One region of the Geodermatophilus sp. SYSU D00708 genome, then DNA from elsewhere that is predicted to be linked to it. Evidence: predicted binding sites of a transcription regulator. Region 1 holds the regulator's gene; each other region holds the start of a gene.

Region 1 (7,516 bases):
CTGACGCCGCTGCGCTTCACCACGGCGAGGACGGCCTCCTCCACCGTGGTGAACCGCCGTCCGCACGCGGGGCACGACCGGCGGCGACGGGTGGTCGCCCCCTCGTCGGCCTCGCGCGAGTCGATGACCCGGCTGTCGGGGTTGTGGCAGAAGGGGCAGCGCAAGGCGACTCCCCTCCCCTCGTGGTGGTCCGTCGATCGCTCCGCCCGGCCGGTGCGGCGGCCGCGGAGCGGCCGGAGCGCCGGGCCCGGGAGGTCGGCTGTGGACCCTCCTGGGGACATCCGGTGGACGCCACGGGGAGAACCTGAGGACCGGCCTGTGGACGGGCTTACAACGGTGCAACTACTAGATGTAGGGGAACCCTAGGCCGCGGCCCACAAGATCTGCAAGCCGGGACACGCCCTCGAGACACGGCCGTGACCAGGGACGCTCTGCCGTCACACCCGCCACGGCGATCCGTCGCGACACGCCCCGCGGGGGTCGCTCGGAGGCGCCGGAGGGGTGTATGGCGTGTCGGTGAGACGACCGCGACGACGGGACGGAACCGGGTCAGGCGCGGACGACGCCGTCGGCACGCGGGCTGCGCGGCCGCGGCACACGGTCCCCCAGGCGCAGGGGCCGGGTGAGGCAGTCGAGCTCGGGGCGCGGCGGGACGGCGACCGCCTGGAGGTCGACGCGGGTGTCGTCGTCGGCCGCCCGGTGCCTCCCGGCCACCGCAGCGGGCGCCCGGTGACGGCCGGCGAACGCGCTCCCGACCGCCGGCATCTCCGCGGTGACGTCCCCACCGTGCCGACGCCGGGACGGACCGGCACCCCCGGCCGGCGCCAGAGCCGGCGCGCCCAGCACACCGGCGACCAGCCGCTCGCGGGCCGCGGCGCGCCCGAGGTCGAGTACCGGCGCGCCGGCACCCGCACCGGGGACCGCCGCGGCGGCGCCGGCGGTCGCCGGACGCGGCTCGGGCAGCCGCAGATCGCTCAGGGCGGTCCAGATCTCGCGGTTCCGGCCGGCGACCGCCACCCGGACCCAGACCTCACAGGAGCCCTGCGCGTCGTGGCGCCAGCCGAGGATCGACCCCGGCCACCAGGCTCCGTCCACGGACACCTCGACCGACTGCGACTGTTGGGTGAAGACCGCTGCTCGGCCTCCGGACGTCCGCGACACGGCACTGACGTTAGGTGGCCCGATGACCACAGAGCGTCAACGTCTCCGCACGGAGGGTTGACGAACCTGGCCGGTCCGCCTTGTCGCTGTCTGGCCTCGGCCGGGACCGCACCCGGGCGGCGGCGCGGTTCGTCGGCGACGTCAGGGCAGCTGGAGGACCTGGACGTCAGGGCAACTGGAGGACCTGGCCCGGGACGACCCGGGCGCCGTCGAGGTCGTTGATCTGCTCGATGGCGTCGACCACGGCGCGCACGTCCTCGTCCGGCCCGGCGAAGTCGGCGGCGATCGACCACACGCTGTCCCCGGCCTGCACGACGACGCTGCGCTCTCCGGCCAACCGCAGGTCGCCGTCACCGCCGGCCACCAGGGGACCGAGCCACGACCCCAGCGCCACGCCGGCACCCAGAGCGAGGACCACCGACAGCCGGCGGGCCCGCTGGGTGAGCCGCAGCCGCGATCCGGCGGCACCGCCGACCCGGCCACACCCCCCGCGCACCGGGCGACCCGACGGCGCACCAGGCACCGCCGCTCCCGCCGGACGCGCCGGCACCGGGCGCGCCACCCGGGGCCGCACGGGCACCGGCCGGGCCGCCCCGACACCCGGACGAGCAGCCTCAAGAACCGCCGGCCGGGACGGCGCCTGCACCGCCGGCCGGCCGACATCGACCCGGGACGGGACCGTCCGCGACACGGCGGGCCGCGGCGAGCGCCCCGGCTCGCTCCCGGCACCGCCCGGCACCGCCCGGAGCCGGGGCCGCCAGGGCACCTGCACCGCGTCGTCGAAGTCCAGCACCGCCTGCTGCACGCCTGCCACGACCACTCCTCCCGACCGACCCCGCACCGTCGAACGTCTGTTCGATTCGAACGTCTGTGCGATGTCTACCGGACGGGTCCGACAAACACCATCCCGCCCCGCCGAGCACTTCGAACATGTGTTTGATCGAGGGCCCTGAGCACGCTACGGTCGGTCCCGACGGACGAGACGTGCTGCGGTGAGCAGCCGACGAGGAGGCGACGGTGGCGGAGAAGAGCGGGACGTCGGGGAGCCGCCGGAGGACGGCCGGCACGCCGGCGACCACCGAGACGGCAGCCGTGCGCACCTTCCCCGACCGGGGTGAGGCCGGCGACGGCCTGACCCAGCGGCAGCGCCGCGTCCTCGAGGTCATCCGCGACTCGATCGACCGCCGCGGGTACCCGCCCTCGGTGCGCGAGATCGGTGAGGCCGTCGGCCTGTCCTCGGCCTCCTCGGTGGCCCACCAGCTGACGGTCCTGCAGAAGAAGGGCTGGCTGCGCCGCGACCCGAACCGGCCCCGGGCCCTCGACGTCCGCCTGCCCGGCGACGCCCCCGCGGAGCTCGTCGCCCCGGCCGCCCCCGCCGGCGTCGAGGAGGGTCCCGCCCCGACCTACGTGCCCCTGGTGGGCCGGATCGCCGCCGGTGGCCCGGTGCTCGCCGAGCAGGCCGTCGAGGACGTCTTCCCCCTGCCCCGCGAACTGGTCGGCGAGGGCACGCTGTTCATGCTGAAGGTGGCCGGTGACTCGATGGTCGAGGCCGCCATCTGCGACGGCGACTGGGTCGTGGTGCGCCAGCAGCCGACCGCCGAGAACGGCGAGATCGTCGCGGCCATGATCGACGGCGAGGCGACGGTCAAGACCTACAAGCGCCGCGACGGTCACGTGTGGCTGCTGCCGCACAACCCCGCGTACGAGCCGATCCCCGGTGACGAGGCGACCATCCTGGGCCGCGTCGTGACGGTGCTTCGCCGGGTCTGACGCGCGCCCCGCGCGCTCAGCTCAGCGCCGCCGCACGCTCAGCACACGCCCCGCCGCACACTCAGGAGCGGCGGCGCAACCTCCCGACGATCCACACCAGCGCGGCGGCGACGACCGCAGCGAGCACGCCGGCCGCGATGACCGTCGCGCCGCCGTCGTCGGTGCTGAGCAGGTCCGGCACGGAGCCGTCCGCCGACCCGGAGGCCGCGGCCGGGCTGGGGACCGCGCTCAACGGGACGACCGTGACGTCGGCCGGCAGCCCCTCGCTGGACACGACCAGACCGGTCGTGTCGGCGGTGAAGCTGATCGCCTCACCCTGCGGCGACTCGGGCAGGGGCAACCGGACCGGGTCGGCGGCCAGCGCACCGGCCACGTCGGATCCCGACAACGGCCACACGTAGGCGTCGGTGTAGGTGCGCAGCGCGACGAAGCGGCCGTCGGGCGAGACCGCTCCCCCGGTGACCATCAGCTGGCCGGCGCGCCCGACGGGGCCACCGGGAGTGCCGGTGAGCGTGAACTCGACGCCGGCCACCTCGGTGAGGCCGACCGTGCCGGCGTCCACGAGGGCGCTCACGGGGCGGTACACCTTGCTCGCGCCGAGCACCTCCTTGGACACCAGGTAGGGCGTGCCGTCGGGGGCGAGCAGGAGCGCCTCCACGTCGCGTCGTCCCTCGGGGAAGGCCAGCCGGTAGACCTCGGTGGTGTCGTCCGGGCGAAGGGCGATGAGCGCCACCGTCTCCCGCGTGCCGTTGTTGTCCCCGGTGTCGGCCAGCCACACCGTCCCATCGGCCGCCACCGCGAGGTCCTCGGGGTCGTAGGGGTCCACCGCCGCGCTGCGCACGTCGATCACCAGGCAGGTGGCGTCCAGGACGTACACGTCGACCCGGTCCCCGCCGTCGTCGATGGCCAGCATGCGGTTCCCCACCACCGCCAGGCCGGAGAGCTCCGGCAGGCGCGGGTCGGTGACCTGGCACTGCGTGCGCGGGCCCGCGGCCTCCTCGGCGTACGCGGGCACGCCGGCACCCTGCACGAGCGTCAGTGCGAGGGCCGACCCCGCTGCCAGACGCCGTACCGCGGAGCCGCTACGCGGACGGGTGGCCAGCTCGGGCACCCACCCAGCGTGACATCGCGACTGCGTCCAGTGCGTGAACCACGCCCAACAGCAGGATGCCGACCGACGCTCCGACCACGGCGTCGGTGACCCAGTGGAAGTCCAGGGACACCATGGCCACGCCGGTGGCGACCGGTCCGGCCACGCTCAGCAGCCGGAACGTCCGCTGCACGCCGGCCGAGAGACGGAACTCCACCGCCTGCCAGCGGGCGACGCCCCACATCAGCACCGCGTTGGCCACGTGGCCCGACGGATAGGACTGGCCGTCGCGGTGGAAGAACGACCCCGGGTAGGCCGGCGCGGTGCGCCCCGTCCCGTACTTGAAGCCGTAGACGACCACGGTGAGCAGCGCCAGCGCGACCAGGACCCGTAGCAGCGGCACGACCGTCCGGCGCGACCAGAGCAGGTAGCTCACCAGGACCGCCAGGACGATCAGGATGAAGCCGCGCCCGCCGAGCTGGGTGACCGCCCAGACCGGCCAGTACGCCGCGGAGTCCTTGAGGTCCCAGGAACTGACCACCTCGGAGACCCGCAGGTCCATCCGCTCGAGGACGCCGCGGCTGAGCAGGTCGGCGGTGACCGCCACGGTGACGAGCAGGGCCGCGCCGAGCAGCCACCACGGCGGCCGGCCGGCGGAGACGACCCGCTCGTGCGGCGCGGTCGCGACGTCGCCGGCCGCTGGGCGCTCGCCCGGCCGTCGCCGCACCGCGCCGCTGGTCACGTCCTCACGGTACCGGGACGTGACCCGATCGTGACCTCGGCTGACCGGAACGGGCGCGCCACCCCGGTCAGCCGACCGGAGCGGCGAACTCCTCCAGGGCGGCGGCGAGCGCGCCGTCCACCCGGGCGGTCAGCCGGGTCCCGCCGGCCTCGTGCTCCTCCCGGAGCACCTCGCCGTCGCGGTGCACGCGCGCGACCAGGTCGCCGCGGTCGTAGGGCACCAGCACGTCGACGTCGACGTCCGGGCGGGGCAGCCGTGCGGCGACGATGTCACGGAGCTGCTCGACGCCCTGCCCGGTGCGGGCGGACACCCACACCGCGCCGGGCAGCGCCCGGCGGAGCATGAGGATGTCCTCCTCGCTCATCGCGTCGACCTTGTTGACGACGATCAGCTCGGGCACCGCCGAGGCGTCGATCTCCTGGAGGACGACGTGGACGGCGTCGATCTGGCCCAGCGGGTCGGGGTCGGAGCCGTCGACGACGTGCAGCAGCAGGTCGGCGGCGGCCACCTCCTCGAGCGTGGACCGGAAGGCGTCGACCAACTGGTGCGGCAGGTGCCGCACGAAGCCGACGGTGTCGGTGAGGGTGTACTCCCGGCCGTCCGGGGACTGCGCCCGCCGGACCGTCGGGTCCAGGGTGGCGAACAGGGCGTTCTCCACCAGCACCCCGGCGCCGGTCAGCCGGTTGAGCAGGCTGGACTTGCCGGCGTTGGTGTAGCCGGCGATCGCCACGCTCGGGACGGCGTTGCGCCCCCGGCTGCTGCGCTGGGTGGCCCGGGCGGTGGCCATGCCGGCGATCTCCCGCCGCAGCTTGCTGACCCGGGCGCGGATGCGCCGTCGGTCGGTCTCGATCTTCGTCTCACCCGGACCGCGGGTACCGATGCCGCCACCGCCGGCGACCCGGCCACCGGCCTGCCGGGACAGCGACTCACCCCACCCGCGCAGCCGGGGGAGCATGTACTGCATCTGGGCCAGCTCGACCTGCGCCTTGCCCTCCCGGCTCGACGCGTGCTGGGCGAAGATGTCGAGGATCAGCGCGGTCCGGTCGACCACCTTGACCTTGAGGATCTTCTCCAGCGCGTTGAGCTGGCCGGGCGTCAGCTCGCCGTCGCAGATCACCGTGTCGGCGCCGGCCGCGGCGACGATGTCGCGGATCTCGGCGGCCTTGCCCGAGCCGACGTAGGTGCCCGCGTCGGGCTTGTCGCGCCGCTGGCTGACCGCCTCCAGGACCTGCGAGCCGGCGGTCTCGGCCAGCGCGGCGAGCTCGGCGAGGGACCGGTCGGCGTCGGCCTGGGTCCCCTCGGTCCAGACACCGACCAGCACGACGCGCTCCAGGCGCAGCTGGCGGTACTCGACCTCGGTGACGTCGGCGAGCTCGGTGGACAGGCCCGCCACGCGGCGCAGCGCGCCGCGCGCCTCGAGGTCGTAGGAGCCCGTCGTCTCCTCCGGCTCGCCCCACCGCTCGGCGGGACGGGTCGCCTCCTCGGCCGGCTCGGGGGCGGCGCGCAGGGCCCGCTCCTCGGCGCCGCCGTGGCCGGCGCGGTTCTGTGCTGTCGTCATCGTGTCCAGCGTGGCACGCCCCACCTGCCGGGGCATCTGAGTTGTCATCGCCCGGTACAACACCGCGGCCGCCCGGGACCATCCCGACGCGTGACCGGGGCGGCGCCGGGTAGGGCCGGACCCCGACGACCACGAGGAGGCCGAGCATGACCGAGAGCAGCAGCCCGGGCGCCGACGAGGAACTCGACGACCCGGGCCGCGACCCCAAGGGCCTCGACCCGCCGCGCAACCCCCTGGGCGCCGGTCCCGACCAGGACAGCGGCCGCGGCCGGCCGTCGGGCAGCCCCGGCACCGCCGGCGAGTCGATGATGCCGGAGGCTCCGGAGGGCGAGGAGACGCCGAAGAGCTGAGGGACTCCGCGGGCGGGTCAGTCCCCGAGCCACTCGGGGGTCAGCTCGCCCGCGGCCACCACGACCGCGGGGCCGGTGAGCACCGTCGTCGTCGCGTCGATGCGGACGGTGAGCCGGCCGCCGGGGACGTCGACGACCACCGTCCCCGCGTCGGCCCCGCCGGCCTCCAGCGCGGCCCACGCCGCCGCGCAGGCGCCGGTGCCGCACGACCGGGTCTCCCCCACGCCCCGCTCCGACACCCGCAGCCGGACGTGCGCGGCGGGCTCGAGCACGTTGACGAACTCGACGTTGACCCCGTCCGGGAACAGCGCCGGGTCGACGCCGGGTGCGGTGCCGAGGTCGAGGGTGTCGACGTCGACGTCGGTCAGGCAGGCCAGGTGCGGGTTGCCCATCGACAGCGCGCGGCCGGGGAACGACGTCCCGTCCAGCTGCGCCGCCCCGTGGCCGAAGGGCCGGGCGGGCCCCATGTCGACCCAGTACCCCCCGTCGGGGGCCGCACCGACCCGGCGCGGCCCGCCACGGGTGCCCACCAGGACGCCGCCCTCGCAGGCGGCGCGGTCGAGCAGCCCCTCGGTCACCAGGACGTGCAGGAACAGCCGGATGCCGTTGCCGCACATCTCGGCGTGCGAGCCGTCGGCGTTGCGGTGGTCCATGAACCACTCGCACTGCCCGAGCGCCTCGCCGAGCACCGCGGGCGCGTCGGGCACGTGCACGCTGCGGACGACGCGCAGCACGCCGTCCCCGCCGAGACCGGCCCGCCGCTCGCACAGCCGGCGCACCATCACGGCGTCCAGCCGGTCCTCCGGCCAGAGGCTGCCGTCGGGGTCGGGCAGGACGACGAAGTC
Region 2 (7,516 bases), on a different contig from region 1:
CGGCGGCGGCCGCGGCACTCGCGGCCGGTGACCCGCCGACCGAGGCCCACAGCGACTTGGCGTACCCGGCCCGCAGCGCCGGCCAGCCCGCGTACATGCGGCAGGCGGCCAGCCGGGAGCCGTCCACGGGCACCGCCCGCCCGCCGGCCCGCTTCACCGCGCGGGCCAGCGCGACGTCCTCGATCACCTCGCTGCGGACGGCGCCGTGCCCGCCGGCCCGCTCGTACGCCGTCCGCCGCACGACCAGGAACTGGCCGTTGGCGGCCGCCAGCGACGGGCGCGGCGAGCGCTCGGCCAGCCGGACCGGCAGCGTCGTCATCCACAGCCACGGGCTCAGCGGCTGCACCAGCCGCTCGGCGCCGGTGCCGGTGACCGGCCGCGGCCACGGGGAGACCAGGTCCAGGTCGTGCGCCTCCAGGATGGCGACCGAGCCGGCGACCGCGTCGGGGAAGAGCCGGACGTCGGCGTCGAGGAAGACCAGGACGGCGTCGTCGGTGCCGTCGTCCTCCCCGCCCGCCGCCGCACCGACCGCGCAGGCGTGCGGCTTGCCCAGCCAGCCCGGGGGCGGGTCGGGCGCGGTCACCAGCCGCACGCGGGGATCGCCGACCGCCCGGACCACCGCGGCCGTGCCGTCGGTCGAGCCGTCGTCGACGACGACCACCCGCAGGTCGGTCACCCCCTGCTGGGTCAGCACCGCCGCCAGGCAGCCGCCGACCTGCGCCTCCTCGTCCCGGACCGGCAGGACGACGGTCACCGGGCGGCGCACCGCCGCGGGGGAGGGTGGCGGCCGGCGCAGCAGCACCGCGTTGAGCGCCGCGTGCAGCGCCCCGGCGACCGCCGTCCCCGCGAGCACGCGCACCGGCCGGCCGCTCACCGCGAGCGCGCCCGCCGGGCCTGCACCGCCAGCGCCGCCAGCACCGGGACCGCGAGCACGACGCCCCACGCCGCGGACCCGGGCAGGTCCAGCCAGCCGGCGTGGGCCAGCGCGCCGCCCAGCGTCATCCAGGCCAGGGCCAGCAGCGGTGCGCCGTCGCCGATCCGCGGCGCCGCGTCGGGCACCAGCAGGTCCAGCAGCGTCATCAGCGCCAGCCCGGCCAGCAGCCAGCCGGCCAGGTTGGTCAGCGGCACGGTGTCGATGCCGGGCAGGGACGGCTGCGGGTGCGCCCAGGTCCAGTACCCCGCCTGGACCATCTGCGGGTCGAGCACGACGTCCCAGCCGGCGAACACCGCGGCGGCGAACGCGACCCGGGCCGCGCGGCGCCACGCAGGCCGGACGGCGCGGGTCAGGCGGAGGGCCAGCAGCCGGCTCGGCCAGGCCATCATCAGCCAGGCCAGCGGGACCAGGAACGGGACGCCGAGCAGCGTCGGGCCCAGGTCGTCGCTGTAGGTGTACTCCCCGTACGGGAAGCCGGTGGCCAGGCCGACCGCCTCGAACGCCACGGCGGTCGCCGCGGTGACGCCCAGGACGACGGCGCCGGCGCGCCCGCCCCGGCTCGCCGCGGCGTGGCCGACCGACAGCGCCGCGCCCAGCAGCACGATCGCCCAGCTCACCGTGGTCCGGGCGGAGGCGTCGGTCAGCGGGTAGGCGATGGCGACGAGGACCAGCAGGCCGGCCAGCGCCCACGGCAGGACGGCGGCCGCGCTCCGGGACCGCGGCAGCGCCAGCCCGGTCACCGTCGGCTCCGCAGCCGGCCGGCCGCACGGGCCAGCGCCCGGCGACCGCGGGCGGCGCGGCCGCGGTCGGCGAGGACGACCCGCGCCGCCGTCCGCCCGGAGTTGCCCGACACCCCGCCGCCGGGGTGCGTCGAGGCGCCGGCCAGGTAGAGGCCCGGCAGCCCCGGGACGCGGTGGCCGGCCAGCGCAGGCGTGGGGCGGAACCCGAACATGCTGGCCAGCCCCATCTCCACGTGCATGACGTTGCCACGGAGGAGGGACAGTTCCCGTTCCAGGAGCACCGGCGTCTGGACGTACAGCCGCTGCACCGAGCCGGCGAAGCCGGGGGCGAACCGGTCGACGGCGGCGACCAGCCGGGCCGCCTCGGACTCGGCGAGGACGTCCCAGTCGGCGCCGTCGGCGAGCGCGTACGGGTACCACTGCCCCCAGACGGTGACCACGTGCTGCCCGGGCGGGGCGAGGGTGTCGTCGGTGGCGGAGAAGCACATCGCCAGCGGCACCGGCTCCCGGGGCAGCCGGCCGGCCCGCCAGTCGCCCGCGGCCGCCGCCAGCTGCGCGCGGTCGGTGCACAGCAGCTGCAGCCCGCCGAGCGCCGCGGCGGCGTCCACCCCGGGGTAGGCCGGCGGGGCATCGGTGAGCGCCCGCACCACCAGGCCGAAGCCGTTGCCCAGCGGCGGGTCGGCGTCGGCCAGTGCCGGCGGGGCGTGCTCACCGGCCAGGTCGCGGGTGGCCAGCACGTGGCAGGCGGCGACGACGACCGGGGCGCGCAGCCGCCGTCCCGAGGTCGTCTGCACGCCGGCGGTGCGGCCGTCCTCGACCAGCAGCCGCTGCGCGCCGTCGCCGAGGGTGACCCGCCCGCCGTCGGCCTCCAGCCGCCGGCGCAGCGCCTCGGTGAGCCCGCCGGAGCCGCCGACCGGGTGCCCGGGCGGGACGTCGTGCAGCAGCGTCGCCCAGGCCACCATCGCCGCCGTGCCCGGCTCGCTCACCGGCGGGCCGGACTGCGCGCCGAACCAGGCCAGCGCCGCCTTGAGCCGCTCGCTGGTGAACCAGCGGTCGAGCAGCGCGTCGCCGGAGCCGAGGAAGTCCACGGCGAGGTCGCCCCCGGCAGTGCGCGGCCGGCCGTCGGCGGGCGCGCCCAGCGGCCAGAACGAGCGGACCAGGGCCGCGGGGCTCGGCCGCCGTCCGAAGGAGGCCACGACCGCGCGGCTGCGCGGTGCCCACACGCGCACGAACTCCCGGTAGGCGGCGGCGTCCTCCGGGCCGCAGGCGGCGGCGATCGAGGTGCAGGTGGCGTCGAGGTCGACGGAGAAGACCAGCGGCCGCCCGTCCGGGCCGGGGTCCCCGGGAGCCGGGGCGGGGGCGAAGCCCCAGGGGTCGCAGTCGACGTAGCGCAGTCCGTGCGCGGCCAGGTCGAGCTCCTCGACGATCCCGCTCTGCCGGACGATCACGTGCGCGCTGGAGCCGCGGTCGACCCGGACGCCGGGCCACCGCTCGACCGTCGAGACCGCCCCGCCGAGCACCTCGTCGCGCTCGACGACCTCCACCCGCAGGCCCGCGCGGGCCAGGTAACAGGCGGCGACCAGCCCGTTGTGCCCGGCGCCGACGACGACGGCGTCGACGGTGCTGCCCCCGCCGGGGGTCACCGGGCGTCGGTGCGCGGGGGAGGGGGGCGCAGCGGCAGCCGGGCGCCGAGGATGGCGAAGGGTCGGGAGTCGCCGGGGAAGTGGTGGTTGCGGGCGAGGTCGACGAAGCCGTCGGCGTGGTACAGCCGGAAGGCCTTGGTGTCGCTGTCGGGGGTCGACAGCAGCGCCGCGGGGTGGGGCAGGCCGGCCACGAGGGCGTGCAGCAGCTGCCGGCCCAGCCCGCGGCTCTGGTGGTCGGGGTGGACGTGCAGCTCGCAGACCTCGAAGGCGCCGGGCAGCCACCGCTTCGCCGTCCGCCGGTCCAGCGCCGCGCGGACCTGGTCGTGCCACCACTGGCCGGGCGCGACGAGGTAGCCGTAGCCGAACCCGACCAGCTGCTCGCCCTCCGGGGTCGCGACGAAGGCGCCGACGGCCCGGAACCCGGCCCGCTCGGTGTGCTGGATGGCGTAGCCGTACCGGCCGGCCACGACCGACTGCGCGTACCCCATCGCCGCGCCGTAGATGGCCAGGGCCTCGTGCATGTGGTCGCGCAGCCAGCCGGCGGGCAGCTCGGCGACCCGCGTCGCGGGGGTCGTACCCGTCACGGCGACACCACCTCCACAGGAGCGAGGGGACCGTTGCCGACCTCGGCCGGGCTGCCCCCGGTCAGCCGCAGCAGCTCCTCGTACGTGGTCGGGAAGACCGCGTGCGGGTGGCCGGCGGCGGCCCACACCCGCTCGTAGCGGGCCAGCTCGACGTCGACCAGCGTGCCGATCGGCTCGGGGTGCCCGACCGGCGCCACCCCGCCGATGGGCTGGCCGGTGTGCCGGCGGACGAAGTCGGGGGAGCCCGGGCGCACCCGGGGGACGCCGAGCAGCGCGGCGACCCGCCCGACGTCGACGCGGTGCGCGCCGCTGGTCAGGACCAGCAGGGGGGCGTCGTCGACGTCGAACACCAGGCTGTTGGCGATCGCCCCGACGGGGACGCCGAGCTGCGCGGCGGCGGCCGCGGCGGTGCGGGCGCTGTCGGGGAGCTCGCGGACCTCCCCGTCCGCGCCGGCCTCGGCCAGCAGGCGGGCGATCGCAGCCACCCGCGGGTGCTCGGGCCGGCTCATGCGCTGATCCTCCCATCGGCTCCGGTCGCCCGCTGGACCTCCGGCCGCGCCGGCTCCCCGGTCCCGCGCGCCCCGCTTGACGATGTCGGTGCGGTCGGGTCTACTCGACGTCGTTCGAACACGCGTTCGAACAGCGGTCGACCTCCCACCGCGCCCGGGTCTTCCCCACCCGGTGCGGTGGCGGGGTCGGCCGGTCGGTGCAGAGCGGTGGGGAGTCTGTCATGAGCCGGGTGCTGGGTGGGGTCGGCGGTCGGGTCGGCGAAGAGGTGCAGGTCGAGCGGGGGGCGCTCGGTCCGGCACAGTTCTGGCGGGGCCAGTCGCGGTACGTCGTGGGCGAGCTGCTCGACTCGTGGGTGGAGACCGCACCGTGGTGGCAGCGAGGCCCCGAGACGACCGGTGGTGCCTCCACCGAGCTGGTCGCCACGCGCGAGGTGTGGCGGGTGGAGGCGGTCCGGGCCGGGCGGTCGCGGATGAGCTTCGCCGGCGTCTTCGACCTCAGCTGGGAGTCGACGGCCAACCGGTGGTCCCTCGTGCGGGTGCACGACTGATGGGCGCGGTCCGCGTCATGGCCGATCAGCTGCCCCTGCCCCCGCCGCTGCCGCCGGCGGCCGGCCAGCTGCTCGACCAGGCGTCCCGGGCACTGGCCGAGGCCGCGGCGAGCACCGACGCCCGGCAGCGCTACGCCACGGCGCACCTCGGTGCGCTGCGGGCCGCCGCGGCGGTGCTGGCCGCCCGCACGCGGCCGGAGTCCGGGCGCCGGCGGCCGCGCAGCGCCTGGGTGCTGCTCAGCCAGGTCGCCCCGGAGCTGGGGGAGTGGGCCACCTTCTTCGCCGCCGGCGCGGCCAAGCGGGCGGCCGCCGAGGCCGGGCTCTCCCACGCGGTCACCGAGCGCGAGGCCGACGACCTGGTCCGCGACGTCCGGGCCTTCCTCACCGTGGTCGAGAGCTGCCTGGGCAGCGACCCGGCCCCCGAGCCGCCCCGGCGCGCCCGCCCGCGGGTGGTCGGCGGCACCGAGCACCGGAACCGGACGTGAGCGCGCTCGCGAGCTCACGCGGGGAGGCGGCACCCCCGGTTCCGCGACCGGTGAGCGCCGGCGAGCCGGGAGCGTGAACGCCGACCCCTTCGTCCACCTCCACGTCGCCTCGGGCTACTCCATGCAGTACGGGGCCAACCACCCGGCCGACCTGGTGAACCGGGCCGCCGAGCACGGCATGCGGGCCCTGGCGCTGACCGACCGCGACGGGCTCTACGGCGCGGTGAAGTTCGCCCTCGCCTGCCGGGCAGCCGACATCCGGCCACTGTTCGGGGTGGACCTCGCCGTCGTCCCCACGGTGGACAGCACGGTGCCGCCGGCCCTGGCGCCGGTGCTGGGCGACGGGCACTCCGCGGAGCGGACCCGCGCGCGCCGGCCGGACGCGCCGGACGGCGCTCCCGGTCGCCCCGGCTCGGGCCGCCGGGTGCCGGCCCGGGGCGGGGCCGTCGTCGACCCGCGGCTGCCCCGGGTCACCTTCCTCGCCCGGGACGGCGCCGGCTGGCGGTCGCTGTGCCGGCTCACCAGCGCCACCCACCTGCGCGGCACCCGGGGGGAGCCGGTGAGCTCGCTGGCGCTGGCCGCCGAGCACGCGCCGGGGCTGGTCGCCCTCCTGGGGCCGGACTCCCCGGTGGGCCGGGCGCTGGCCGCGGGCCGGGCCGATGTCGCCTCCGCCCGGCTGGCCGCCTGGCGCGCGGTCTTCGGCCCCGGCTCCCTGGTGCTCGAGGTGGTCCACCACCGCGGGCAGGGCGACCGCGCCCGGGCCGGGGCGATGCTGCGCTTCGCCGCCGCGGAGGGCGTGCCGGTGGTGCTGACCAACGCCGTCCGCTACGTCGACGCCCTCGACGCCCCCACCGCCGACGTCCTCGACGCCGCGCGCCGGCTGGTCCCGCTGGACACCCGGCACGTCGACCGGCGCACCGCCGAGGGGTACCTGAAGTCGGGCAAGGAGATGGCCGAGGTCGCCGAGGACGTCGTCGGGCCCGACCGCGACGCGGTGCTGCGGCTGCTGGAGCGCACCGCCCGGCTGGCCGAGCAGTGCGCCGTCGACGTGCGGGCCGACCTCGGCATCGGCACGGTGCGCTACCCCGAGCTGGACGTGGTCACCACCCCGGCCGAGCAGGGGATGAGCCCGTCGCAGGTGCTGCGCGCCCGCTGCGAGGCCGGCCTGGGCCGGCGCGGGATGGCGCTCACCGAGCGGGTGCGGGTCCGCCTGGAGGAGGAGCTGGAGGTCATCGACTCCCTCGGCTACCCCTCCTACTTCCTCACCGTCGCCGACGTGGTCGACCTGATCAGGGGCCTGCGGGTGCGGGCGGCGGCGCGCGGGTCGGGTGCGGGGAGCCTGGTCACCTACCTGCTGGGCATCTCCGACGTGGACCCGATCCGCTACGGCCTGCTGATGGAGCGCTTCCTCTCCCCGCTGCGCCACCAGCTGCCCGACGTGGACATCGACGTGGAGTCCGCGCGCCGGATGGAGGTCTACGACGCGGTGATCGAGCGCTTCGGCGCCCACCGGGTCAGCTGCATCTCGATGATGGACACCTACCGGGTGCGGCACGCCATCCGCGACGTCGGCGCCGCCCTCGGGCTGCCCCCGGCCGAGATCGACGCGGTGGCCAAGGCCTTCCCGCACATCCGGGCCAACCAGGTGCACGCCGCGCTCAAGGACCTCCCGGAGCTGCGGGCCAGCCGGTTCGGGTCGCGACGGGCCGGCGGCACCGGCGACCTGGACCTGCTGTTCGACCTGGTCGCCCGCCTCGACGGGCTGCCCCGGCACATCGCGCTGCACCCGTGCGGCGTGCTGCTCTCCGACGCAACGCTGCTCGACCGCACCCCCGTCGAGAACAGCTTCCTGGGCTACCCGATGAGCCAGTTCGACAAGGACGACGTCGAGGAACTCGGGCTGCTCAAGCTGGACCTGCTCGGCATCCGGATGCAGTCGGCGATCGCCCACGCCCTCGACGAGGTGGCCCGGGTCGACGGCGTGACCGTCGACATCGACGCCGTTCCGCGGGACGACCCGACGACGTTCGAGCTGATCCGCAGCACCCGCACGCTCGGCATGTTCCAGATCGA
Region 3 (7,516 bases), on a different contig from region 1:
CGTGGCGAGGTCCCAGCCGGCGGCCCAGGCGTGGCAGGTGTCGAGCACGAAGCCGGCGCCGAACTCGCCGATCGCCTCCCACAGCCGGGCGATGGCGTCGAGGTCGCGGGCCATGGCGTTGCCGCCGCCGGCGGTGTTCTCGATGAGCAGCGGAACGGGGAACCCGCCGTCCTCGGCCTGCCGCGCGAAGGTCTTGCGCCAGTTGTCGACGCCGACGGCCGGGTCGTCCTTGGCCAGCACGTGGCCGCCGTGCACCACCATCCCCAGCGCGCCGATCGCCGCGGAGGCCTGCGCGTGCTTGTCCAGCAGCTTGCGGCTGGGGATGCGGATGCGGTTGTTCGTCGTCGCCACGTTGAGTACGTACGGCGCGTGGACGACGACCACGACGTCGCTGGCGAGCAGGTCGGCGGCGTCCGGGCGCGGCTTGGGGGCGGTCCACCCCTGCGGGTCGGCGAGGAAGACCTGCACGCCGTCGGCGTCCATCTCCGCGGCCCGGGCCAGCGGGCCGCCGGCGTCGAGCTCGTTGTCCTCGGTCAGGCCGGGGCCGACGTGTACGCCGATCGGGTGAGCTGCCACGGGCCCGACCCTAGAAGGACCCCGTCCCCCTCACCGCTCGCCGGCTCGCGGCGAGCCTCTGGACGGGGCCGCTGGTAGCCTGGTCGGGGCGCGTTCCCCCGGTGGCTGTCACCGGACGGGGCGCGCGACGCGTGTACGACCCTCCTGCTGCAGACCGACTGCAGCCGCCAGACCAGAGGAGGTGGGGTTCTCCGTGCGTCACTACGAACTGATGGTCATCCTCGACCCCGATCTCGAGGAGCGCACCATCGCGCCCTCGCTCGACCGGTTCCTGACCGTCGTCACCAACTCCGGTGGCACCGTGAAGACCGAGATCTGGGGCCGCCGCCGGCTGGCCTACGAGATCAAGAAGCAGGTCGAGGGCATCTACGCCGTCATCGACATCCAGGCCGAGCCCGCCGCGGTCGCCGAGCTCGACCGTCAGCTCAACCTGAACGAGTCGGTCCTGCGCACGAAGCTGATGCGGCCCGAGGTCCACTGACCATGGCCGGCGAGACCGTCATCACCGTCATCGGCAACCTGACGTCGGACCCCGAGCTGCGGTTCACGCCGTCCGGCGCCGCGGTCGCCAACTTCACCGTGGCCTCCACGCCGCGGACCTTCGACCGTCAGTCGCAGGAGTGGAAGGACGGCGAGGCGCTCTTCCTGCGCTGCAACGTGTGGCGGCAGGCGGCGGAGAACGTCGCCGAGTCGCTGACCCGCGGCTCGCGGGTGATCGTCTCCGGCCGGCTCAAGCAGCGGTCGTTCGAGACGAAGGAAGGCGAGAAGCGCACCGTCGTCGAGCTCGAGGTCGACGAGGTCGGCCCGTCGCTCCGCTACGCCACCGCGAAGGTCACCAAGGCCTCGCGCGGCGAGGGCGGTGGCGGCTTCGGCGGCGGTGGCGGTGGCGGTGGCTTCGGCGGTGGCGGCGGGTCCAGCGACCCGTGGTCGACCCCGGCCCCGCCGTCGGACGAACCGCCCTTCTGAAAGGACCCCGCTGCCCCCCACGCCTCGCTCCGCTCGGCGCGGGACCCCGCAGCGGGGCCACTCGTTACCTGAACCTCTCGTATCTGGAGAACCCCGGTGGCCAAGCCCCCCGTTCGCAAGCCCAAGAAGAAGGTCTGCCAGTTCTGCAAGGACAAGGCGACCTACATCGACTACAAGGACACGACCCTGCTGCGGAAGTTCATCTCCGACCGCGGCAAGATCCGTGCCCGCCGCGTGAGCGGCAACTGCAGCCAGCACCAGCGGGACGTCGCCACGGCCGTCAAGAACAGCCGTGAGATGGCCCTGCTGCCCTACACCTCCACGGCGCGCTGACCATGAGCACCCAGAAGCTGATCCTGACGCAGGAGGTCACCGGTCTCGGGTCCTCCGGTGACACGGTGGAGGTCAGGGGCGGGTACGCCCGCAACTACCTCCTGCCCCGCGGCCTGGCGATCGTCGCCACCCGCGGTGCCGAGAAGCAGGTCGAGTCCCTGCGTCGGGCGCGTGCCGTCCGCGAGGTGCGCTCGCTCGAGGAGGCCCAGGCCGTGGCCGGGCGCCTCAAGGGCCTGACCGTCCGCGTGCCGGCCCGCGCCGGTGACGGTGGCCGGCTGTTCGGCCGGGTCACCACCGCCGACGTCGTCAACGCCGTGACCGCCGCCGGTGGCCCCGAGCTCGACCGGCGCCGGGTGGAGCTGCCCAGCAGCATCAAGACCACGGGCCAGCACACCGTCACCGTGCGGGTGCACCCCGAGGTGACCACCCAGCTGGCGATCGAGGTCGTCGCCGGCTGAGCACGGACCCCTGCCACCGCTGCAGGGGCGCACGACACCGCCCGTGAGGGGCGTCGGACCCGGTCCGGCGCCCCTCACGGCGTCTGCGGGCTCAGCCTCGCGGTCGGTCCCTGTCGTCAGCCGTCGCCCGCGCGGCGGCCCGACTGCCGGGCGAGCTCCTCGGTCGCCGACCGGCGGATCGCCTCCAGGTCGTCGCGGAGCGCGTGCACGCGCTCCGGACCCAAGGCACCGGTGACCCGTTCCTCCAGCTCGGGGACCAGGCTCTGCGCGATGGTCACGACCTCGCGCCCCCGCTCGGTGGGCAGGACCAGCTTCGCCCGCCGGTCGGCCGGGTCGGGGACCCTGGTGACATACCCGTGCCGCTCCAGGTGGGCGACGAGCTCCGCCATCGCCTGCTTGGTCATCTGCGCCCGCTCGGCGAGCACGCTCACCGTCGTCCCGGCGTCGTCGAGGTACTGGAAGACCGCGCCGTGGGCCGGCCGGACCGCGGCGTGACCGCACTCGGCGAGGTGAGCGAGGACGAGGTCGTTGACCGCCACGAACGCCTCGCGCAGCAGGACGCCGAGATTGGCCGGGCGGGGCCGACCACCGGTGACGGGGATCCGTGTTGACATCGACAGGCCACCTGTCCACTCTGTTGGACATGCTCCCTGTCGATCCTGTCACACCGGATCCCGTTCGCCTCGGGGTGGACGAGGTCACCGTCCTGGCCACCAGCGCGCAGACCGACGGCGCCCTGTTCGCCGTCCGCGTCCACATGCCCCCGGGTGGCGGGCCGCCGGTGCTGCACCGCCACGACCCGGGGGAGGTCTACTTGGTGCTCAGCGGTGAGGTCACCTTCTACGCCGGCGGCCCAGACGGTGTGGTCCACCGGTCGACCGCGGCGGCGGGCGACGTCGTCCCCCTGGCCGGGGGCACGCCGCACACCGTCCGCAACGAGTCGGCCGGGGACGCCGTCGTGTTCGTCGTCCACGCTCCGGGCGCGCCCATGGAGGGCTTCGTGCGTGCCGCAGCGGCGCTCGGCGCCCGGGGCGGTGCCGGTGGCGATGCCGGTGGCGATGCCGTCCTCCGGGTCGCCGCCGAGCACGGCATCGAGCTGCTCGGACCCGTCCCGGCCGCCCTGCAGGGCTGATCCCCGGCCCCGGTGCCGGCGGTCGACGGCGTCGGCCCGTGCGGGGCGAACCGTGTGACCCCTGGGGCTGCTGTGCGGGGGTGGCGACACGCCGGGGGACGACACCCGGTTTTCACCAGGGTTTTTCCCGTCCACACCCCGTGGGTCGTCCCCGTGCAGGTCAGGTGCGGGATACGCGGGCGACCTCCCCGCCGTCCCCTGCTGTCTCCACATGTCGACACGTCTGTGTCCACCGACTTGTCCACAAGTTGTGCAGAACGGGGTGCACACCGGTGTTGGACGGGTCCGTCCGCTCTTCCTAACGTCCTCTCCAGCTCCTCCGGACGGCCCGGACTGTCGGTGCCCCGGGGTAGCAATGACCCGAACGGACGTTCGAGTCAGGCGTACGTCGTTTCTGGTGCTTCCCCCACCAGGCCCCGGTCGATCGGCCGGGGTCTGTGCAGGGGTGCGCCGGTGAGTGGATGGAGGAACCCCCGTGGCGGTGGCCGACGACTTCAGCCGACCGGCCCCGACGGCTCCGCAGTACGACCGGCAGCCGCCGCAGGACGTCGCGGCGGAGCAGTCGGTGCTCGGCGGCATGCTGCTGAGCAAGGACGCGATCGCCGACGTCGTCGAGGTGCTGCACGGCAACGACTTCTACCGGCCGGCGCACACGGTCATCTACGACTGCATCCTCGACCTGTACGGGCGGGGTGAGCCGGCCGACGCGATCACCGTCGCCGCTGAGCTCAACCGCACCGACCAGCTGTCGAAGATGGGCGGCGCGGTCTACCTGCACACGCTGATCCAGTCGACGCCGACGGCGGCCAACGCCGGCTACTACGCCGCGATCGTCGCCGAGCAGGCGACGCTGCGGCGGCTGGTCGAGGCCGGCACCCGCGTGGTGCAGCTGGGCTACGGCGCGGCGGGCGGCAAGGGCGACGTCGACGACATCGTCGACCGCGCGCAGCAGGAGATCTACGAGGTCACCGAGAAGCGGATGAGCGAGGACTACTCGCGGCTCGAGGACGTCCTGCAGCCGACGATGGACGAGCTCGACGCCATTGCGTCCCGCGGCGGCACCGCCCGCGGCGTGCCCACCGGCATCCGCGACCTCGACGAGCTCACCAACGGCCTGCAGGCCGGCCAGATGGTCGTCATCGCGGCGAGGCCCGGTGTGGGCAAGTCGACCCTGGGTCTGGACATCGCGCGGTCGGCCACGGTGAAGCACCACATGCCGGCGGTGATCTTCTCGCTCGAGATGAGCAAGCACGAGATCACCATGCGTCTGCTGTCGGCCGAGGCGAAGGTGCCGCTGCACCACATGCGCGCCGGCACGCTGTCGGACGAGGACTGGTCGAAGCTGGCCCGGCGGATGGGCGAGATCGCCGACGCCCCGCTCTACATCGACGACTCGCCGAACATGACGATGATGGAGATCCGGGCCAAGGCGCGGCGGCTCAAGCAGCGCAACGACCTCAAGCTCGTCGTCATCGACTACCTGCAGCTGATGACCTCGGGCAAGAAGGTCGAGAGCCGCCAGCAGGAGGTCTCGGAGTTCTCCCGGGCCCTGAAGCTGCTGGCCAAGGAGCTCGAGGTCCCGGTCATCGCGATGTCACAGCTCAACCGTGGGTCCGAGCAGCGTCAGGACAAGAAGCCGATGCTGTCCGACCTCCGCGAGTCCGGCTCGATCGAGCAGGACGCCGACATGGTGATGATGATCCACCGCGAGGACATGTACGAGAAGGAGAGCCCGCGGGCCGGCGAGGCCGACATCATGCTGGTCAAGCACCGCAACGGCCCCACCGCGAACGTCACCGTCGCCTTCCAGGGCCACTACAGCCGCTTCGTGGACATGGCGAACTGACGCCGACCCCCCAGCACCCCGAGAGGCCCGGAGCGCCCCCGCTCCGGGCCTCTCGCGCTGTCCACAGCCCTCCCGGACGGCGCCGGGGTCGTCGCTCCCTGCTGCGAGGGTGACGCCGTGAAGCTGCTGACCGCGACGTCCCGGGGCCAGGGCGGCCACCCGGGCGACTTCTGCCACGCCGTCGAGGGGGAACTCGTCCTCGTGGGCGACGCGTGTGCCGCCGACCGCGCCGATCGGCGACGGTGGCTGCGGGTGTGGGCGGTCCTTCTCCGGCATGAACTCGCACCGCGCGACGACCACGGCCGTGGTGCGGGAGGTGGACCTGTCCTACGAGGACCTGCGGCTGGCCGTGGCGGGGTTCTTCATCGACGGCGGGTGCACGCCCGACCTGGTGGGCGAGGAGGACTTCGCCGACCTCGTCGACCAGGTCGTCGAGGAGACGGTGAGCTTCGGGGAGCCCTGGCCCGTGGGCACCGTCGTGGGCCGGCGACTGGACTGGGTGAGCCGACGATCGCGTCCGACGGAGGCGGAGGACCACGCCGGGCCCGGGCGACGCGTGACCCGCCGCCGGCGCGGCCGGAGACGCCGGAGGGCGGGGTCGGCAGCCGCTGCTGCCTCCCCCGCCCTCCGCGCAGCCGGGTCGCCGGTCAGGCGGCCGCCGCGGGCGCCTGCATCTCGGCCAGCAGGCGACGGCGGACCTTCGGCCCGCCGGTGCTCGCCTTGTAGAGCTTGACCAGCTGGGTCGGCAGGTTCCGCCACGTGGTCTGGTCCAGCCAGCCGTTCGGCAGCGACAGCCGGATGATCTTGTGCCAGGCCGACGCGACCTGCTTCGGCAGGGGCGCAGCGTGGTAGTTGAGCCCGTAGCGGTCGAACAGGTCCTTCACCTTCGGGGCGATCTCGGCGTACCGGTTGCTGGGCAGGTCCGGGAACAGGTGGTGCTCGATCTGGTGGGACAGGTTCCCGGTCATCAGGTGCATCGCCTTGGACCCGGAGATGTTGGCCGAGCCGAGCATCTGCCGCAGGTACCACTCGCCACGCGTCTCGCCGTCGATCGACTTCTTCTCGAAGGTCTCCACGCCCTCGGGGAAGTGCCCGCAGAGGATGACCGAGTTCGACCAGAGGTTGCGCACCAGGTTGGCCACGAAGTTGGCCGTCAGGGTCGCCAGGAAGTTGGGTCCGGACAGCAGCGGGTGGACGAGGTAGTCCTTGCGTGCCTGTCGGCCGATCTTGCGCAGCACGGCCTTGGCGTTGGCGCGGAAGGCCGGGTCGGCCCGCCGCTCCTTGGTGGCCAGGTTCTTGCCCAGCTCCAGGTCGTAGGCGGCGATCCCGTACTCGAAGAAGCAGGCGTTGATGAAGCTCCACAGCGGCTGCCCGAGGTACATCGGCAGCCACTTCTGGTCCTCGTCGACCCGCATGATGCCGTAGCCGAGGTCGTTGTCCTTGCCGATCACGTTCGTGTACGTGTGGTGCAGCTCGTTGTGCGAGTGCTTCCACTGGTCGGCCGGGCTGGCCATGTCCCACTCCCACGTCGTGGAGTGGATCTTCGGGTCGCGCATCCAGTCCCACTGGCCGTGCAGGATGTTGTGCCCGATCTCCATGTTGTCGAGGATCTTGGCCACCGACAGGCCGATCGTCCCCAGGATCCAGGCCGGCGGGAACCCCGAGGCCAGCAGCACGGCGCGGCTGCCCAGCTCGAGCTTGCGGTGGACGTCGATGACCTTGCGGATGTACGCCGCGTCGGCCTCGCCCCGGCTGTCGATGACCTCCTGGCGGATCTCGTCGAGCTCCTTGCCGATCAGCTCGATGTCGCCGGGGGTCAGGTGGGCGATGGGATTGACGGGCTTCTTCTGCAGCACGGTCACGCGGAGTCCTCCAGGGGTCGCGGTCTCAGGTCGCGGTCGGGTCAGTGGTCGATGGAGCAGGCGCCGGCGGCGGCGCTGATGCAGGTCTGGACGAGGACGCCGTCCCCGGGGGCGGCCGTGGTGACCTCGCCGGTGCGCAGGTCCCGGACGGCGCCCTCGCGCAGGGGCAGCACGCAGCCGTAGCAGATGCCCATGCGGCAGCCGCTGGGCATGAGGACGCCGGCCTCCTCGGCGGCGTCCAGGATCGGGGTCGCGCCGTCGGCCTCCAGCGTCGTGCCGGCCTGGGTGAAGGCGACCGTGCCGCCCTCGCCGGCGACGACGACCGCCGGCCGGAAGCGCTCGG

Evidence for each region. Region 1 encodes LexA, which represses DNA repair genes until DNA is damaged. Its sites were predicted from a motif close to TCGAACANNTGTTCGA; they were not measured.
Region 2: ACI79D_RS17250 (DUF6504 family protein) is a predicted target of LexA. The motif match lies at 4,525-4,540, and genes of this name have one in related genera.
Region 3: dnaB (replicative DNA helicase) is a predicted target of LexA. The motif match lies at 3,826-3,841, and genes of this name have one in related genera.

What each region holds. Positions count from the first base shown of each region.
Region 1 covers NZ_JBJGYS010000006.1:128,911-136,426, forward strand. The annotation lists gene nrdR (transcriptional regulator NrdR) at 1-164, opposite strand, end outside; gene ACI79D_RS07695 (hypothetical protein) at 550-1,095, opposite strand; gene ACI79D_RS07700 (LysM peptidoglycan-binding domain-containing protein) at 1,328-1,657, opposite strand; gene lexA (transcriptional repressor LexA) at 2,179-2,931, shown strand; gene ACI79D_RS07710 (hypothetical protein) at 2,993-3,946, opposite strand; gene ACI79D_RS07715 (phosphatase PAP2 family protein) at 4,014-4,763, opposite strand; gene hflX (GTPase HflX) at 4,831-6,321, opposite strand; gene ACI79D_RS07725 (hypothetical protein) at 6,468-6,671, shown strand; gene dapF (diaminopimelate epimerase) at 6,689-7,516, opposite strand, start outside.
Region 2 covers NZ_JBJGYS010000021.1:4,299-11,814, forward strand. The annotation lists gene ACI79D_RS17225 (glycosyltransferase) at 1-874, opposite strand, end outside; gene ACI79D_RS17230 (carotenoid biosynthesis protein) at 871-1,674, opposite strand; gene ACI79D_RS17235 (phytoene desaturase family protein) at 1,671-3,317, opposite strand; gene ACI79D_RS17240 (GNAT family N-acetyltransferase) at 3,314-3,901, opposite strand; gene ACI79D_RS17245 (YbaK/EbsC family protein) at 3,898-4,410, opposite strand; gene ACI79D_RS17250 (DUF6504 family protein) at 4,632-4,958, shown strand; gene ACI79D_RS17255 (SAV_6107 family HEPN domain-containing protein) at 4,958-5,443, shown strand; gene ACI79D_RS17260 (DNA polymerase III subunit alpha) at 5,517-7,516, shown strand, end outside.
Region 3 covers NZ_JBJGYS010000029.1:15,337-22,852, reverse strand. The annotation lists gene ACI79D_RS20345 (deoxyribonuclease IV) at 1-576, opposite strand, end outside; gene rpsF (30S ribosomal protein S6) at 770-1,057, shown strand; gene ACI79D_RS20335 (single-stranded DNA-binding protein) at 1,060-1,542, shown strand; gene rpsR (30S ribosomal protein S18) at 1,639-1,875, shown strand; gene rplI (50S ribosomal protein L9) at 1,878-2,333, shown strand; gene ACI79D_RS20320 (MarR family winged helix-turn-helix transcriptional regulator) at 2,450-2,947, opposite strand; gene ACI79D_RS20315 (cupin domain-containing protein) at 3,022-3,465, shown strand; gene dnaB (replicative DNA helicase) at 3,941-5,311, shown strand; partial or broken gene ACI79D_RS20305 (DUF7715 family protein) at 5,429-5,536, shown strand; gene ACI79D_RS20300 (DUF7715 family protein) at 5,526-6,044, shown strand; gene ACI79D_RS20295 (fatty acid desaturase family protein) at 5,959-7,173, opposite strand; gene ACI79D_RS20290 (ferredoxin reductase) at 7,215-7,516, opposite strand, start outside.